DNA from 4 places in the Pseudomonas nanhaiensis genome. Region 1 is predicted to be linked to each of the others. Evidence: predicted binding sites of a transcription regulator. Region 1 holds the regulator's gene; each other region holds the start of a gene.

Region 1 (4,525 bases):
AGACTTTCTTGATCGGCTGCATGCGGGTCTTCATGACCGATGTCTGCAGATCGGCGGTGACCACGTCCAGGTTGCTCACCGCCTTGTTCAGTTCTTCATCACCGCTGGCTACGCCGAGACGCACCAGGCGGTTACGGACCAGCACCAGCTCGCCGACCATGTTCATGATCTCGTCGAGCCGGGCGGTATCTACCCGAACGGTGGTTTCGGCAGCATTGGCGTCGGCAGCCGGCGCGGGCGCAGCAGCCTTCGCCGGTGCGGCCTGAGTCTCGGTTTTCAGGGCCTCGGGCCTGGATACGGCCTTGGGCGCTGGCTTCGGTGCGGCCTTGGCCGGCGCCACACTTGCTTTCGGCTCGGCAGCATCTGATTTACCTGGTGCAGCGCCAGCGCCGTGCAGCTGATCGAGCAGTGCTTCGAACTCGTCATCGCTAATGTGATCGTCGACGCCGCTTCGCTCCACCGCCGGCTCGGCACCGGAGGCTGCAGAGGCCGCGGGCGCAACGCCGGGCGCCAGACCATTGCCATGCAACTGGTCAAGCAGCGCTTCGAATTCGTCGTCGGTGATGTTTTCGTCCGAGCCGGCTGCCACCGGAGCGGCTGGTTGGGATGGCTTGGGCGCTTCAGCTACGACAGGGGGCTTGCCGGCACCGTGGAGCTGATCCAGCAGTGCTTCGAATTCTTCATCGGTGATCTCGTCGCCGGCACCGGCTGCAGCAGCTGGCGGCTCTGCCGTCGCTGCGGGAGCTGGCGCGTCGCCGCCGTGCAAGGCATCAAGCAGCTGCTCGAACTCGTCATCGGTTATATCGCCGTCTGCGTCGTCCGCAGTGGCACCGGCCATCTCGAGTTCCGGCGCGGGGGTGGTGACGGCAGCGACCGCAGGTTGGACCGCAGCCACTTCTTCACCAGCGGGGTGAGCCAGCACGGCAAGCGCCGCGAGCAGTTGCGGATCGGCCGGCGTAGGGTCTTCGCCCTCACGGACCTGGGCAAACATGCCATTGACTGCATCGAGGGCCTGCAGCACCACATCCATCAGCTCGGAGGTGACCTTCCGCTCACCCTTGCGCAGGATGTCGAAGACGTTCTCGGCGATATGGCAGCAGCCGACCAGAGCATCGAGCTGAAGAAACCCTGCACCGCCCTTGACGGTATGGAAGCCGCGGAAGATGGCGTTGAGCAGATCCATGTCCTCGGGACGGTTCTCCAGCTCCACCAACTGCTCGGACAATAATTCGAGGATCTCTCCGGCTTCCACCAGGAAGTCCTGGAGGATCTCTTCATCCGCGTCGAAACTCATGCACCCACTCCCCTAGAAGCCAAGGCTGGACAGAAGATCATCAACTTCGTCTTGTCCAGAAACCACGTCTTCTCTTTTATCGGCATGAATCTGCGGACCTTCACCCCTGTCCGAGGTTTTTTTCTCTTCGCGTCGTGAATCGTTGTGATCGATCCCCGCCAGGCGATCGACCTGACCGGCCATGCGCACCAGATTGACCAGGCTTTCCTCGACATCATGAACCAGCGCGGTTACACGCTTGATCACCTGACCGGTAAGATCCTGATAATCCTGGGCGATGAGGATGTCATTCAGATGCCCGGAGACCTGGGCGCTGGATCTCTCGGTCTTCTCGAGGAAGTCGCCCATGCGCTTGTACAGGTCGCGAAACTCGGTAGCGGCCATTTCCCGTCGCTGCAGACGCTCCCAGTCTGCCCTGAGCGCCGAGGCTTCCTGGCCCATGTCGGAAACGATGGGCGCGCTGCTCTCGACCAGATCCATGGTCCGGTTGGCGGCCTTGTCGGTCAGCTTGACTACGTAATCGAGACGGTCGGAGGCGTCGGAAATCTTCGATACCTCGTTGCTGTCGCCGAGTGCGTGCGACGTGTCGATCTGGAAGTTGACGATGGCGTTGTGCAGCGCGCGGGTCAGCTGCCCGACCTCGTGATACAGGCCGCGGTCGCGCGCCTGATTGATCGCGTGAATGACGAGAACCGCTTCGCCGAACTGGCCCTTCTCGAGGTACTCGACCAGTTGCCGTGCGTTGTCCTTGAGGGAGTGTTCGAATTCCTGAGCAGTCGCCTGGCCGGGATCCTTGCTTAAAGCCATAACCTGTACCCCGGATTACTTAGCCTGGACGCGCTCGAAAATCTTCTCGATCTTTTCTTTCAGCGCCTGCGCGGTGAACGGCTTGACCACATAGCCATTGACCCCGGCCTGAGCGGCCTCGATGATCTGATCGCGCTTGGCTTCAGCGGTGACCATCAGCACCGGCAGGTGCTTGAGACGCTCATCGGCGCGCACGGCGCGCAGCAGGTCGATCCCGCTCATGCCAGGCATGTTCCAGTCTGTAACGAGAAAATCGAAGCTGCCGCTCTGCAGCATCGGCAACGCCGTATTGCCATCATCGGCTTCCGCCGTGTTGGTGAACCCCAGGTCGCGCAGCAGATTCTTGATAATACGTCTCATCGTCGAAAAATCATCAACGATGAGAATCTTCATGTTCTTGTCCAAGTCGACCTCCGTACAAACCAGGGAAAGTGCAGGTTCGCACTCGCTAATCAGATGCTAATGGCCTTGCCAGCCTTGTCGTTGTTGCGGTGCTGGCTACCCGGGCATTGTCCGGATGCTGGCGATAAAATCAATCGTTGCGCCAATCGGCCAGGCGCGCCCGCAAACGCGCCGCACACTGACTGTGCAACTGGCTTACACGGGACTCACTGACGCCGAGGACGGCGCCAATTTCCTTGAGATTCAGTTCTTCGTCGTAATACAGCGACAGCAGCAGCTTCTCACGCTCCGGCAGGCCGTCGATCGCGTCGACCAGCGCCGAGCGAAACCGCTCGTCCTGCAAGCCGCCGTAGGGTTCATGATCACCGTGCGCGTCGGCATCGCCACCGGACTCGAGCAGATCCTCGAAGCTGAACAGTTTGCTGCCGGCCGTGTCGTTGAGAATCGAGTAGTAATCCTCGAGGCTCATATTGAGTTCGGCAGCGATCTCGTGATCTTTAGCGTCGCGGCCCAAACGGCCTTCGACATTACGCATCGCCTCACTGACCATGCGCGTATTGCGGTGGACCGAACGCGGGGCCCAATCGCCCTTGCGCACCTCATCGAGCATGGCACCACGGATGCGGATACCGGCGTAGGTTTCGAAACTGGCGCCCTTGCCGTGATCGAACTTGCGGGAGGCTTCCAGTAGGCCGATCATGCCGGCCTGCATCAGGTCCTCGACCTGAACGCTGGACGGCAGCCGGCCCAGCAGATGATAGGCAATGCGCTTGACCAGTGGCGCGAATTGCTCAACGAGGCGGTCCTGTGATTCGGCAGAACTTTGGGCGCGGGTATACATGCGTACTCCACTGGCCGATGCGTTCATAGCCCCGACCCTGTCTGCTGCACCAGACGTTCGACGAAAAACTCGAGGTGCCCGCGTGGGTTGGCAGGCAGGGGCCAGGAATCCACTTTCTGCGCAATGCCACGAATGGCAATGGAAGCCTTGCTGCGCGGGAAGGCGTCATACACTGCCCGCTGCTTCTGTACTGCCTTGCGCACCGCTTCATCGAAAGGCACTGCACCGACATATTGCAGTGCAACGTCAAGGAAACGGTCTGTCACCTTGGTGAGTTTAGCAAACACCGTGCGACCTTCCTGCGGCGTGCTCACCATATTTGCGAGCACGCGGAAACGGGTCATGCCGTGATCCCGATTCAGCAGCTTGATCAGTGCGTAGGCGTCGGTGATCGACGTGGGCTCATCACATACCACGACCAGCACTTCCTGCGCCGCACGTACGAAGCTGACCACCGAATCGCCGATTCCTGCAGCGGTGTCGACAATCAGCACATCAAGGTTGTCGCCGATGTCGCTGAACGCCTGAATCAGGCCGGCGTGCTGCTGCGGATTGAGATTGACCATCTTCGCCGCACCGGAGGCTGCCGGCACGATGCGGATGCCACCCGGACCGGCGATCAGTACATCTCGCAGATCACAGGTGCCTTCCAGCACGTCGGCAAGCGTCGCCTTGGGCTTGATACCGAGCAGCACGTCGACGTTGGCCAGGCCAAGGTCGGCGTCAAGCAGCACCACGCGCCGCCCAAGCTCAGCCAGAGCGAGGCTGAGATTGACCGAAACGTTGGTTTTGCCGATCCCGCCCTTGCCGCCGGTGACCGCGATAACCTGAACCGGATGTTTGCTGGCCATCTATGTCGATTACCTTGTCTTAGAATTCGTTAGCTTGCCCGCTGGGTATGCAATATACCCGCAAACACGTCGGCCATGGCCTGATCTGCCGGGGCTTCGTTGCCTGCCAGACTGACCGCCCGGCTGACCAGCTGATGACCCACAGCCTTGTTTATATCGTCCGGAATGCGCTGGCCATCTGCCAGATAGGCTACCGGCAAACCCTGCTCCATAGCCAGCCCCAGAGACTCGCCAAGGGTAGCCGCTTCGTCGACCTTGGTCAGGATGCAGCCGGACAGACCGCAAGCACGGTAGTTGTGAAACGCTGCCTTCAACACCCGATACTGGCTG
Region 2 (4,525 bases), 120 kb from region 1:
CGCGACTGGGCGCGAAAGGGTTTTGCGGATGCTGCTTCGCGGTCATGCCCGCTCCTACCTACAAACAGCGATGTACGTAGGTACGTGAAGCGGAGCCCGATCAGGGCTCCGCTCTGCCGGTCCGTCAGGACGCCCGGTTCATGTCCCGCAACACGAAATGCAGGATCCCGCCCGCCTTGAAGTAATCGATCTCGTTGCGGGTATCGATCCGGCACAGTGCCTCGAACTCGACATCGCTGCCGTCCTTGCGCTTGCCGACCACCTTGAGCATCTGGCCAGGCGCAAGGTTGTCGTCGATGCCTTGCACATCCAGCGTCTCGTAACCATCCAGCTCCAATGGGCCAACGCCCTGACCATTGACGAACTGCAGCGGCAGCACGCCCATGCCAACCAGGTTGGAGCGGTGAATCCGCTCGAAGCTTTCGGCAATCACTGCCTTGACGCCGAGCAGGTTGGTGCCCTTGGCCGCCCAGTCGCGGCTCGACCCGGTGCCGTACTCCTTGCCGGCCAGCACGACCAGCGGCGTGCCTTCGCTCTGGTAACGCATGGCAGCATCGTAGATCGACAGACGCTCGCCACTCGGCGCATGGATGGTCTCGCCACCCTCTTCGCCACCGAGCATGCGATTGCGAATGCGGATGTTGGCGAAGGTGCCGCGCATCATCACTTCATGGTTGCCGCGACGCGATCCGTAGGAGTTGAACTCGTCCGGGCTCACGCCCAGCTCCTGCAGATAACGACCGGCCGGTGACGAGGCCTTGATATTGCCGGCCGGTGAAATGTGATCGGTGGTGATCGAGTCGCCGAACACGGCCAACACCCGGGCGCCCTGAATCGGCTTGAGCGGTTGCAGCGGCTGATCGATGGTCTCGAAGTACGGTGGATTCTGGACGTAGCTCGACTCGCTGTTCCAGGCGTAGGTGTCGCTTTCGGTCACGCGGATCGACTGCCAGTGCTCGTCACCGCTGAATACGTCTGCGTAGCGCTTGCGGAACATGCTGCCATCGACGTTCGCCACCGCCTCGGCAATCTCTGCATTGCTCGGCCAGATATCCTTGAGGAAGACCGGCCGGTTGTTCTGGTCATGCCCGAGCGGCTCGGCCAACAGGTTCATCCGCGTATTGCCCGCCAATGCGTAAGCTACGACCAAAGGCGGCGACGCCAGCCAGTTGGCGCGCACCTGCGGATGCACACGGCCTTCAAAGTTGCGGTTGCCCGACAGCACCGAAGATACCGCCAGGTCATGATCGACGATGGCCCTGGCGATTTCGTCCGGCAGCGGCCCGGAGTTGCCGATGCAGGTGGTGCAACCGTAGCCGACCAGGTTGAAGCCGAGCCTGTCGAGATACTCGGTCAGCCCGGCCTTCTCCAGGTAGTCGGTAACGACCTTGGAGCCGGGCGCGAGCGATGACTTGACCCACGGCTTGCGCTGCAGGCCCAGTTCGGCAGCCTTCTTCGCCACCAGACCGGCAGCCATCATGACATTCGGGTTCGAGGTGTTGGTGCAGGAGGTGATAGCGGCAATGACCACGGCGCCGTGCTCGAGCGTGAACTCCTCGCCGTCCATGCTGATGCGTGCTTCGCCGCGCTGGGTGCCTTCTCCGTGTTCGAGCATCTCGACCTTGTCGCGCGGTGCCGGCTGCAGATCCATCAACTCCTGGAAGGCCTTGCTGACACGGCCAAGCGATACGCGATCCTGGGGGCGGCGCGGCCCGGCCAGGCTGACCTCGACCTCGCTCAAATCCAGCTCGAGCGTGTCGGTGAACTCCGGTTCCATGCCTTTCTCGCGCCACATCCCCTGCGCCTTGCAGTAGGCTTCGACACGTTCGATAACCTCGTCCGGGCGGCCGGTCATGCGCAGGTAACCGAGCGAAATCTCGTCAATCGGGAAGAAGCCGCAGGTAGCACCGTACTCGGGCGCCATATTGCCGATGGTCGCGCGATCCGCCAGGGGCAGATCGGCCAGACCGTCGCCGTAGAACTCGACGAACTTGCCGACGACGCCCTTCGCCCGCAGCATCTGGGTTACCGTCAGCACCAGATCGGTTGCGGTCACGCCTTCGGGCAGCTTGCCGGTCATCTTGAAACCGATCACTTCCGGAATCAGCATGGACACCGGCTGGCCGAGCATCGCTGCCTCGGCCTCGATGCCGCCGACCCCCCAACCCAGCACACCGAGCCCATTGACCATGGTGGTGTGCGAATCGGTACCGACGAGCGTGTCCGGATAAGCCCAGGTCTTGCCGTCCACTTCAGACGCCCACACGCTCTGGGACAGATACTCCAGATTGACCTGGTGGCAGATGCCGGTCCCCGGCGGCACGACGCGGAAGTTGTTGAACGCCTTCTGGCCCCAGCGCAGAAACTCGTAGCGCTCCCCGTTGCGTTTCATCTCGATGTCGACGTTGTCCTGATAGGCGTCGTCGTAGCCGAAGCGGTCGACCATCACCGAATGGTCGATCACCAGATCCACCGGCGACAATGGGTTGATCCGCTGAGGATCGCCACCGGCCTTGGCCATGGCGTCGCGCATGGCAGCCAGGTCGACCACTGCAGGCACGCCGGTGAAGTCCTGCATCAGCACCCGCGCAGGACGATACTGAATCTCCCGGTCCGATGAGCGCATCTTCAGCCAGTCGGCCATCGCCTGGATGTCGTCGCGGGTCACGGTCACGCCATCTTCATGGCGCAGCAGATTCTCCAGCAGAACCTTCAATGAAACGGGTAGCCGGTCGATACTGCCGAGTTTCTCGGCTGCCTTCGGCAGGGAATGGTAGTGGTAGGTCTTGTCTCCTACCTGCAGCGTGCTCAGCGTATCCAGACTGTTGCCTTGGGACATCCTCAACTCTCCTCTCTGGTCAGCCGACGGCTCGCGCCGGATCGGTTAAAACTGCCAAACAGCTCACTAAAACTTTAGTCCCATGGGGCTAAAGACCGCGCCTGTTTCGGCGATACAGTGAGCATAGACAACAAAACGTCTCCCACCGCTCACGCTTTCTTCCCAGGACAGTATTAAAATGCGCAACAACCAGCCCATCACCCAGCGTGAACGGATGTTCAATGCCGATCAACGTTTGATATCAGCGACCAATCTGAAGGGTCAGATCGTCTACTGCAATGATGCCTTCGTCGATATAAGCGGCTTCACGCGAGAGGAGTTGATCGGCAGCCCGCACAATCTGGTACGCCATCCGGATACCCCATCTGCGGTGTTCGCGCATATGTGGAACGACCTGAAAAACGGGCGCAGCTGGATGGGTATCGTCAAGAACCGTTGCAAGAATGGCGATCACTACTGGGTGAACGCATTTGCCACCCCGGTCTGGGAGAACGGCCAGGTGACCGGCTATGAATCGGTACGGGTGCGCACGACCCCTGCCCAGGTCGAGCGGGCCGAGGCGCTTTACAGCAGACTCAATCAGGGCCGCGCCCCGCGAACAACCGACTGGGCTGGTGTCATGCTGCCGGCCGCCTTCGGTATTACCCTGGCCGCGGTCGGTGGCGGACTGACGCTGGGACTTGGCGGCCTGGGTGCGGGACTGGCTTGCGCTGCCGGCATACCAGCGGCCTGGGTGTACAAGCGACTCAACGATCAACGGTTGCAACGCGCCATCAGCGCCGCTGACAATGCCATTGTCGATCCGCTGCTGGCGACCATGTATACGCCTCACCGCGGCGTCCTCGGTCAGCTGGAGATGGCCATGCACAGCCAGCAGGCCCGTCTGCGCACGTGCCTGACGCGTGTCATGGACAGTACGGACGGTTTGCGGGTGCAGGCCGAGGAGTCCAGCAAGCTGGCACGTGCCAGCAGCGACGGCCTGTCGCGGCAGCGCCAGGAGACCGATATGGTCGCTACGGCGATCAACCAGATGGCTGCCGCCACCCAGGAAGTATCGAGCAATGTGCAGCGCACTGCGGACGCTACCCGCGATGCCAACACCCTTGCCGACCGCGGCAAGCAGGTGGCCACCCAGGCGCGCGACGCCATCGAAGTGCTTTCCGCGTCGGTGCGCTCGGCGGCCACCGTCTCCAACCAGCTGTCTGTCGATGCACGGGAGATCGGCAGCGTCGTCGACGTTATCCGGGGGATCGCGGAACAGACCAACCTGCTGGCCTTGAACGCAGCGATTGAAGCGGCCCGTGCCGGCGAACAGGGGCGCGGCTTTGCCGTAGTGGCTGATGAGGTGCGCGCATTGGCCAGCCGGACCGCCAGTTCGACTGAACAGATCCACAAGCTGATCGAAAACCTACAGGGCGCCGCGGCGAAAGCGGTATCGACCATGCATGCCGGTCACGAACAGGCCGAACTGGGCGTAAGCCGGGTCATCGACGCTGACGAGGCGCTGGACGGCATTCGCAACGCCATCGAACGCATCAACGAGATGACTGGCCAGATCGCCGCTGCGTCGGAAGAGCAGACCGCCGTCGCCGATGAGATCAATCGCAATGTGGTCAACATCGCCAGCCTGTCGGACAGCACCGCGACTCAAGCCTCCCGAAGCGCAACGCTCGGCGCAGAACTCGC
Region 3 (4,525 bases), 230 kb from region 1:
CGGCGGTCTTTTCGGTGTCATAGCGCGCCGAGTGGGCTTCCCGACCATCGAATTCGATGCCGGCGGCAGCGCACGCCTTGGCCAGGACCGTCTGACCGTACGCCAGGCCGCCGAGGGTGGCAGTATCGAAGCAGGAGAAGGGATGGAAGGGATTGCGCTTGATCTGCGTGCGCTCGACGGCGGCATTGAGAAAGCCAAGGTCGAAAAAGGCATTGTGGCCGACCAGCACCGCGCGTTTGCAGCCCGCAGACTTCACTGCCTTGCGCACGTGCTTGAAGATCTCCGTCAGTGCGTGTTCTTCCTTCACGGCCATGCGCAGCGGATGATCGAGCTTGATACCGGTGAACTCCAGCGCTGCCGGCTCGATGTTGGCGCCTTCGAAGGGTTCGACGCGGAAGAAGTAGGTCTGATCCGGATAGACCATCCCGTCTTCATCCATGGCGATGACGGTTGCAGCGATCTCCAGCAGGGCGTCAGTGGCGGCATTGAAACCGCCGCATTCCACATCCACGACCACCGGCAGGAAGCCACGGAAGCGATAGGCGATGGGCGTCTTGTGGCTGGACGGCGCAGGGGCGCCCTCGAGCTCGTCTTGATCGTTTTCGCTATCGTAGTCAAATTCGCTCACGGGCGATCCCTTGCTGCAGACGAGTGTTACACCACTCGCCAGTTGATGGTTTCCCCGGCGCGCAACGGGATGACCATGTGGTCTCCGAAGGGTAGCTGATCCGGGGCGGTCCAGCTTTCACGTACCAGGGTGATGGTATCGGTATTGCGCGGCAGACCGTAGTAGTCAGGCCCGTTGAAGCTGGCAAAGGCTTCCAGCTTCTCCAGCACGCCGAGCGAGTCGAAGGCTTCGGCATACAGCTCAATGGCCGCGTAAGCGGTGTAGCAACCGGCGCAGCCGCAGGCGGCTTCCTTTGCGTGGCGCGCGTGGGGCGCCGAATCGGTCCCCAGGAAGAACTTGTTCGAGCCGGAGATCACCGCGTCGCACAGTGCCTGTTGATGACGCTGGCGCTTGAGGATCGGCAGGCAATAGAAATGCGGGCGCACGCCGCCGGCGAGCAGGTGATTGCGGTTGTAGAGCAGGTGGTGCGCGGTGATGGTCGCGCCGATCCGGTCGGATGCGCCCATGACGAACTCGGCCGCATCGGCAGTGGTGATGTGCTCGAACACTACCCGCAGGGTCGGGAAGCGCTCGACCAGCTTGATCAGCTGCTGATCGATGAAGGCTTTCTCGCGGTCGAAGATGTCGACTTCGGCGTGGGTCACTTCACCATGCACCAGTAGCGGCATGCCGACCTCGGCCATGGCTTCCAGCGCCGGGTAGATATGTTCGAGCGCGGTGACGCCCGAGTCCGAATTCGTCGTGGCGCCGGCGGGGTAGAGCTTGGCTGCGATGGCCTGGCCGTTCCGGTACGCGCTGCGGATGATCTCAGGGCTGGTCTGATTGGTCAGGTACAGCACCATCAAAGGCTGGAAGGTCGAGCCGGCCGGGCGGGCAGCTTCGATGCGCTCGCGGTAGCCCTGCGCCTGATCGCCGTCACGCACCGGCGGAACCAGGTTGGGCATGATGATCGCTCTGGAAAACACGCGCGCCGCATCGTTCACCGTATGGCGCAGCACGTCGCCGTCGCGCAGGTGAATATGCCAGTCATCGGGGCGGATGAGAGTCAGGCGATCGGTCATCGGGGGGATTCCAGACGGTTGCAATGCCGGCAATGCTACCGGAATCGCCTCGGCTTTCACACCGGCGGCGGGGTAAAGTTTTCGCCACTGCAGCCGACTTAAGCTCCAATAGCACTTCACTCGCCGGAGCCGATTGTGACCCGATTGTTGTCCCTGATCCTGCTCGCGCTGGCCGTGCCCGCGCAGGCCACGACCTTCCAGACGCGCATGGAAGAGGTCAAGTGGTCGGTCGACGGGGACCAGTTCGAGTGTCGCCTGAGTCAGGCCGTGACCGGGTATGGCGAGGCCGTGTTCGTCCGACGGGCGGGTGAAAGGCCGACGTTCAAGCTGAAAGCCTGGAGCAATCTGATGCAGCCTGGCCAGGCGCAGTTGTATAACGATGCGCCGGCCTGGCGTAGCGATCGCCGCGCCCATCTGCTCGGGCGTGCAACCGTCAAGGATGGACCGGTTCCGCTTGAGGTGCCGTATCAGCAGGCCGGGCAGATGCTCGCCGGGCTGGCTGACGGCATGTCGCCGACCATCCAGCGGGCGGCCTGGGCCAGCACCTCGGATTCGATTCGGGTGGTGGTGTCCAGCGTCGGGTACAAACAGGCCTGGAGCGAGTTTCAGAACTGCATCAGCGGCCTGCTACCAATGAACCTGGACCAAATCTCCCGCAGGCCGATCAGCTTCGGTAGCGGGGGAGCCAGGCTCGACGCCGACGCCAGATCGTTCCTCGACACGGCGCTGGCTTACCTCGAGGCCGATCCTGAGCTCAAGGCCATCCAGCTGGACGCGCACTCGGACAACGTCGGCGACCGCCTGACCAATCGCGAGCTGTCCCGCCAGCGCGCCCTGAGCGTCAAGGCATACCTGACGGAAAAGGGTGTGCCCGAGGAAGACATCACCATGCGCTTCCATGGTGACCGCTACCCGGTAGCGAACAACGCCACCGCCGAAGGCCGCGCCAAGAACCGCCGGGTGACCCTGCGCCTGGAAAGGCCCTGACCGACCCCGCCAGTCGCCGCGAGTCGTGCCTCCTACAACACATCTAGCGCTGGCGTGACCTGTGTTTGTGTAGGAGCGGGCATGACCGCGAAGCAGAATTCGCTGAACCTCTCCGCGCCCAGGTGCGCTCCTAAGATGCACTCTGCTGTCTTTTTATGTGGGAGCGGACCTGGCCGCGACGAAGAATGCGCCGACCTCGCTATCGCGCCCACTACACGCAGCCCGGTTTTCCAGCCTCCAGCTTTTAGCTTTTAGCTTTTAGCTTTTAGCTTCAGCTTGCGGCTTGGAGCTTGGGTCCAAACTGCCCGTCCCCTGTCATTCACCGCCTCCCGACGCTAGAATGGCCTCCTTTGGCCGGCGCGTGCGCGACGGCGGGGCGAATCTTCAAGGGAGCGCGTAATGTCTGATGTGAAAAAAGTCGTCCTGGCTTACTCCGGTGGCCTGGATACGTCGGTAATCCTCAAGTGGCTGCAGGACACCCACAACTGCGAGGTGGTTACCTTCACGGCTGACCTGGGGCAGGGCGAGGAAGTCGAGCCGGCCCGCGCCAAGGCGAAAGCCATGGGCGTCAAGGAAATCTACATCGATGACCTGCGCGAAGAATTCGTCCGCGACTTCGTATTCCCGATGTTCCGCGCCAATACCGTATATGAAGGCGAATACCTGCTGGGTACGTCCATCGCCCGCCCACTGATCGCCAAGCGCCTGATCGAAATCGCCAACGAGACCGGCGCCGACGCCATCTCCCATGGCGCCACCGGCAAGGGCAACGACCAGGTTCGCTTCGAGCTCGGCGCCTACGCGCTCAAGCCCGGCGTCAAGGTGATCGCCCCCTGGCGCGAATGGGATCTGCTCTCGCGTGAAAAACTGATGGACTACTCCGAAAAGCACGCCATTCCGATCGAGCGCCACGGCAAGAAGAAGTCGCCGTACTCGATGGACGCCAACCTGCTGCACATCTCCTATGAAGGCGGCGTGCTGGAAGACACCTGGACCGAGCACGAAGAGGACATGTGGCGCTGGACCAAGTCGCCGGAAGCCGCGCCCGACACTCCGACCTACATCGAGCTCTCCTACCGCAACGGCGACATCGTCGCCATCGACGGCAAGGACATGAGCCCGGCCGAAATCCTGGCCTACCTGAACAAGGTCGGCGGCGAGAACGGCATCGGCCGTCTGGACATCGTCGAGAACCGCTTCGTCGGCATGAAGTCCCGCGGCTGCTACGAAACCCCCGGCGGCACCATCATGCTGAAGGGTCACCGGGCCATCGAGTCGATCTGTCTTGACCGCGAAGTCGCGCACCTGAAAGACAGCCTGATGCCCAAGTACGCCGAGCTGATCTACAACGGCTTCTGGTGGAGCCCGGAGCGCGTCATGCTGCAGCAGATGATCGATGCATCGCAGGCCAATGTGAACGGTGTGGTGCGGTTGAAGCTCTATAAGGGCAACGTCATCGTTGCTGGCCGCAAGTCGGACGATTCGTTGTTCGATGCCAATATCGCGACCTTCGAAGACGATGCTGGCGCGTACGATCAGGCTGATGCTGGCGGCTTCATCAAGCTCAACGCCTTGCGTATGCGTATCGCTGCAGGCAAGGGTCGCAAGCTGCTCTAAAGCCGGTAAAAACCGCTGAAGGCGGTAGGCTGAAAGACCAACCCGTGCGGTATCACGGCCTGTTCTTGTAGGAGCGCACCTGGGCGCGAAGGGGTTTCGCGGATTCTTCTTCGCGGCCAGGTCCGCTCCTACGCGGTTGTGCGTGGCGCGGACTGGTGTGTGTAGGGCCTGGGCACGAAGAGGTTTGGTGCATTCTTCTTCGCGGCCAGGTCCGCTCCTACATGGCTTGTGC
Region 4 (4,525 bases), 1.2 Mb from region 1:
ATACCTCTGTGGATTCCCTATCTTGCCGCGCCGATCGGTTTTGCCCTGGCGGGCATCCAGTACTGGCTGACCGTCGCACGCAACCTCATGTCGAAGGACACCTACAGGTCGTTCTCGGAAAAAGAGCGGTACGACGATGTACCCGACACCTCAAGCGTCTGAGACACCGGCCTGCCTATGCTGACTATTACCTTCATCACCATGTTCGTGCTGCTGGCGCTGGGCTTTCCGATGATGGTGCCCCTGCTCGCCGCATCGCTGATGCTGTTGTTCCTCGTGCTGGACATGAACAACGTCGGGCTATTGATGGGGCAGATGATCAGCGGCGTGCGCTCGTGGGCCCTGGCCGCAGTGCCCCTGTTCATCTTCGCCGCCGACCTGATGACGCGCGGGCACACTGCGAACCGGTTGCTGGACCTCGTTCAGAGCTTCGTTGGGCACCTGCGCGGGGGGCTGCCCATCACCACCGCCGCCAGCTGCACCCTGTTCGGCGCCGTCTCAGGCTCAACCCAGGCCACCGTGGTGGCGATGGGCGGGCCGATGCGCCCAAAACTTCTTGAAAAGGGCTATTCGGACTCGTTCACCCTTGCACTGATCATCAACGCCAGCGACATTGCGCTGCTGATCCCGCCTAGTATCGGCATGATCATCTACGGCGTTGTGTCGGGGGCGTCCATCGGGGATCTGTTCATCGCCGGCATCCTTCCCGGCTTCCTGCTGCTCGTGTTGTTCTCCATCTATTGCTGGATCGGCTCGATTCGCATGGGCATCGAGCCGGAGCCCCGCGCCAACTGGTCGGCGCGCTGGACCGCAGCGAAAAAGGCAATACTTCCCCTCGGGTTTCCGGTTGTCGTAGTGGGCGGCATATACGGTGGTTTCTTCAGCCCCACGGAAGCGGCAGCGATTGCCGTATTGTATGCACTGGTACTGGAGATCGTTATCCTGCGCGCGGTCAAGCTGCGCGAGCTCTGGGACGTCGCGCTCTCCACCGGGCTGATTACAGCGGTTGTATTCATTCTCGTGGCCGCAGGCACCGCGTTTACCTACGTCATTTCGTTTGCCGGCATCCCCCAGGCCATTCTCGACCCGGTAATTGCCACGATCGGAGACAATCCGACCATGGTGCTGGGCCTGATTGCCATTTCCTTCTTTATAGGTTGCATGTTCGTTGACCCGATCGTGGTCATCCTGATTCTCACGCCGCTGTTCATGCCGGCGGTCAACGCGGCGGGCCTCGATCCGGTCCATGTCGGCGTCATTGTCACGCTTCAAGCGGCGATTGGCTCAGCGACACCACCCTTCGGATGCGACATCTTCACCGCGATGGCGGTATTTCGCAGACCGTACTTCGACGTGATCAGAGGCACGCCGCCGTTCATTCTGATTCTGCTGTGTGCCACCGTGATCCTGATCCTGTTTCCGCAGATCTCCCTCTGGCTGCCCTCCCTGGCCAATTGATCGATTATCCGCACGCGCCAGTTAAGCGCACAAAATGGCCGAAAAAGCCTATAGGGATTTATGGGTCGCTGCCGATAACCTTGTTAAGGGATGTTGAATCCGGCAATCCCGCATCAGCTAACAAGACCTATAACGACAGCTGTTTAGTCCCAGGCGCATCGAGGGTAGACATGAACACCAAGGAAGATTCGGTTAAGCCATCAGGCGCATCGGCAGGCGAGGCTGTTCCGTCGGGAGCAGTCTGGACGGCGTTGTTGCTATGCCAGCTTTTCTTCATCGCCAGTCTGCTGTGGCTAGCCAGCGGTCCGCTGATGTGGCTTGCCGTCTGCCTGGCCCCCGTCACAGTGTTGCTTGCTGTCAAGACCAGGCCCGGCAAGGCTGGAAGCGCCTCGCTCGAGCAGCGATTGGCCAATGCCAATGGTGCTCAGATCGATCTGCGGGTGCGCAGTGCAGGCGAGCCTGGCCGGGACGACAGCGTCTCGCTGTTCGACAGACTCAACGACCGCTTGCGCGAGGTCATGCTCGAACTGCAGAACAACAGCTTGCGTACCGCACTGGCTTCGGCGACCAGCCGGTTGCTGGCGGAGCAGGCAGCGCGGGACGCGACCCAGCAGCAGCAGCTCTCCGAATTGATCTTCCACGCCAGCGAGCAGACCACCACCGCACTGCAGGACATTTCCGCCCGAGCCAGTGGCGTGACGGCGGTGAATGCTCGCAATCTGGAAGTCGCTCGTCAGTCCAAGGTGCAGATGGGTGACGCGCGGCAGAAAATGCAGTTGATCAGCTCGGCGATGGAAGGCTTCAAGGACAACGTCAACGCGCTGAACGCCACGTCGGGCAAGATTCGCGAGATCCTCACCACCGTGCAGGACTTTTCCGCTCAGACCAATATGCTGGCGCTCAACGCCGCCATCGAAGCGGCACGCGCCGGTGAACAGGGCCGCGGCTTTGCGGTCGTGGCCGATGAAGTGCGCAATCTCTCGTTCAAGGTCGGAAGCGCCGCGGACCAGATCAGCGGCCTGATGGAGCAGATGACCAAGGCGATGGCCGGCGCCGAGCAGCAGACCCGCGGCATGATCGAGCAGACCGAGTCTACCGGGGTCGCCGTCAGCAGCGCAGCCGACCAGTTCGACGCCATGGTCGAAGACTTTCAGGGCGCCAACGACGACCTGCTGATGGTCAGCGCTGCGCTCGAAGAGCTTACAGCTACAAACGCGGAGACATTCCGCCACGGTGGAGAAATCCGTGAACTGAGCATTACCATCAGCAAGCACATGGAACAGACCTTCACCCAGGCTGACGCACTGCGGGACAACACCAATCTGACGCTGCGCTCGCTGGCTGGCTTCCGGCTGGGCGAAGGACAAATGGAAGCAGTCACCGAGCTGTTGATGTCGCGCCGGGCCGAGCTGGAAAGCCGGCTCAACGACATCGCAGCGAGCGGGGTGGACCTGTTCGACCAGCGCTACACAGCCATCCCCAACACCAACCCGCCCAAACATGACGTCAGCTGGGCCGACCCGTTCATCAAGCGCATCCGTCCGCTACTCGACGAGTGGGACAAGGGCGGCAAGGACGGCATCGTCTACATGGCGGCAGTCAACGAAAAGGGCTACCTCGCAACCAGCCGCAGCGCATCCTCGCAACCGCCCACTGGCGATCCGAAGGTGGACGCCGCGCGCAGCAACTACAAGCGATTTGCAGTCAGCAACCAGAACGACCTGCGCATCATGTCCAGCTGCACCTATCTGAACTTGGGCACGTTCGTGATGCCGGGGTCCACGGTGATCGTATTCGTACTGTATGTGCCGATCGTGGTGAAAGGACGGCGCTGGGGAACCATGTCCGCTGCGGTGTTGCCGGCGGCTCTGGGTCTCTAATCCATCTGGGTGCAGCAGAAGCGAACGGCGGCGCAAGCCGCCTGTTCCATCAGATCCTGCTGGGTCCGCCCGCTCGCCTTGAGCGGTTTGAAATCATGATCGCCGCTATCGAGCCACTCGATGCGCAGTTGCGATGCAAGTACATACTCACTCACCTCTTCCGGCCGACCCAGGGGATCTCGCGTTCCCTGCAGGATCAGGGTGGGCGTGGCAATATCTCGCAGATGCTCGACGCGCGTCTTCTCGGGTTTGCCCGGCGGGTGAAACGGATAGCCGAAGCATACAAGGCCCAGGGCCCCGAGCTCATCGGCAAGCATGCTCGCCACCCTGCCGCCCATGGATTTGCCTGCGAGCACCAGCGGTCCGGTCAGCCGCCCAGCCGCTTCGCGGTAGGCGTCGAGTAGCTGCGGCATAGGGTTGGGCGGACGCTTCCTGCCTTCGCGCCGACGATCGGCCATGTAAGGAAACTCGAACCGCGCTACCCTCAGTCCCGAACCGGCCAGATATTCGGCCATGGACTGCATGAAGGGGCTGTCCATCGGCGCGCCGGCACCATGCGCCAGCAGCATGGTGACGGAGCAGGGGCCTGTCTGCGGCTCATTGATTAGCAGCGAAATGCTCATGCAGTACCTCTTGAGAACCTCTGCTTCATCGATGCGACAAGATGCCACAGCCGTTTACGCCGCTTCAACTTCCCTTCAACCAGTCAGGGTATTACCCTTGGCGCTACCCGGACCATCGCTGTAACAACTCCTACTAGGTCCAGGCGTCGGTCAGCCGTTGTACCCGCTGACAGACTCCACTCTTGCACCATGTTGATGCGCCAAGGTCCGCCCCAATTCGTGATTGGAGAGTAGGAAACACGCGTCAAGAAGCGCGCTCCAGAGAGGTCCCAACACACTGTTTCCATTGACTTGCGTCATTGCAAACAGACCGGGGTTTCCTCATACTTGCGGCCGTTTTGAACCCCTTAAACCCATTGCTATCCGTGGAATCTCGCATGAGCACAGCTACCACTCCGACAGCTTATAACTACAAGGTAGTACGCCAGTTCGCCATCATGACGGTGGTCTGGGGTATCGTTGGCATGGCCATGGGCGTCTTCATTGCCGCTCAGCTGGTCTGGCCTCAACTCAACTTCGATCTGCCCTGGACCAGCTTCGGCCGTTTGCGCCCGTTGCATACCA

The links. Region 1 encodes FliA, which starts transcription of late flagellar genes. Its sites were predicted from a motif close to CTAAAGTTTNNNNNNNNNNNGCCGNTAA; they were not measured.
Region 2: a site for FliA is predicted at 2,928-2,955, ahead of KEM63_RS05825 (methyl-accepting chemotaxis protein). Genes of this name have one in related genera too.
Region 3: a site for FliA is predicted at 1,762-1,789, ahead of KEM63_RS06255 (flagellar protein MotY). Genes of this name have one in related genera too.
Region 4: a site for FliA is predicted at 1,509-1,536, ahead of KEM63_RS10755 (methyl-accepting chemotaxis protein). Genes of this name have one in related genera too.

What each region holds. Positions count from the first base shown of each region.
Region 1 is NZ_CP073751.1:1,162,405-1,166,929, reverse strand. Features, by position in the region: gene KEM63_RS05310 (chemotaxis protein CheA) at 1-1,294, opposite strand, end outside; gene KEM63_RS05305 (protein phosphatase CheZ) at 1,307-2,101, opposite strand; gene KEM63_RS05300 (chemotaxis response regulator CheY) at 2,117-2,494, opposite strand; gene KEM63_RS05295 (RNA polymerase sigma factor FliA) at 2,634-3,371, opposite strand; gene fleN (flagellar synthesis regulator FleN) at 3,368-4,195, opposite strand; gene flhF (flagellar biosynthesis GTPase FlhF) at 4,225-4,525, opposite strand, start outside.
Region 2 is NZ_CP073751.1:1,286,998-1,291,522, reverse strand. Features, by position in the region: gene acnA (aconitate hydratase AcnA) at 125-2,839, opposite strand; gene KEM63_RS05825 (methyl-accepting chemotaxis protein) at 3,018-4,525, shown strand, end outside.
Region 3 is NZ_CP073751.1:1,389,064-1,393,588, forward strand. Features, by position in the region: gene rnt (ribonuclease T) at 1-628, opposite strand, end outside; gene pyrC (dihydroorotase) at 655-1,689, opposite strand; gene KEM63_RS06255 (flagellar protein MotY) at 1,825-2,676, shown strand; partial or broken gene KEM63_RS06260 (argininosuccinate synthase) at 3,067-4,293, shown strand.
Region 4 is NZ_CP073751.1:2,383,159-2,387,683, forward strand. Features, by position in the region: gene KEM63_RS10745 (TRAP transporter small permease) at 1-162, shown strand, start outside; gene KEM63_RS10750 (TRAP transporter large permease) at 178-1,458, shown strand; gene KEM63_RS10755 (methyl-accepting chemotaxis protein) at 1,629-3,338, shown strand; gene KEM63_RS10760 (alpha/beta family hydrolase) at 3,335-3,961, opposite strand; gene ccoN (cytochrome-c oxidase, cbb3-type subunit I) at 4,339-4,525, shown strand, end outside.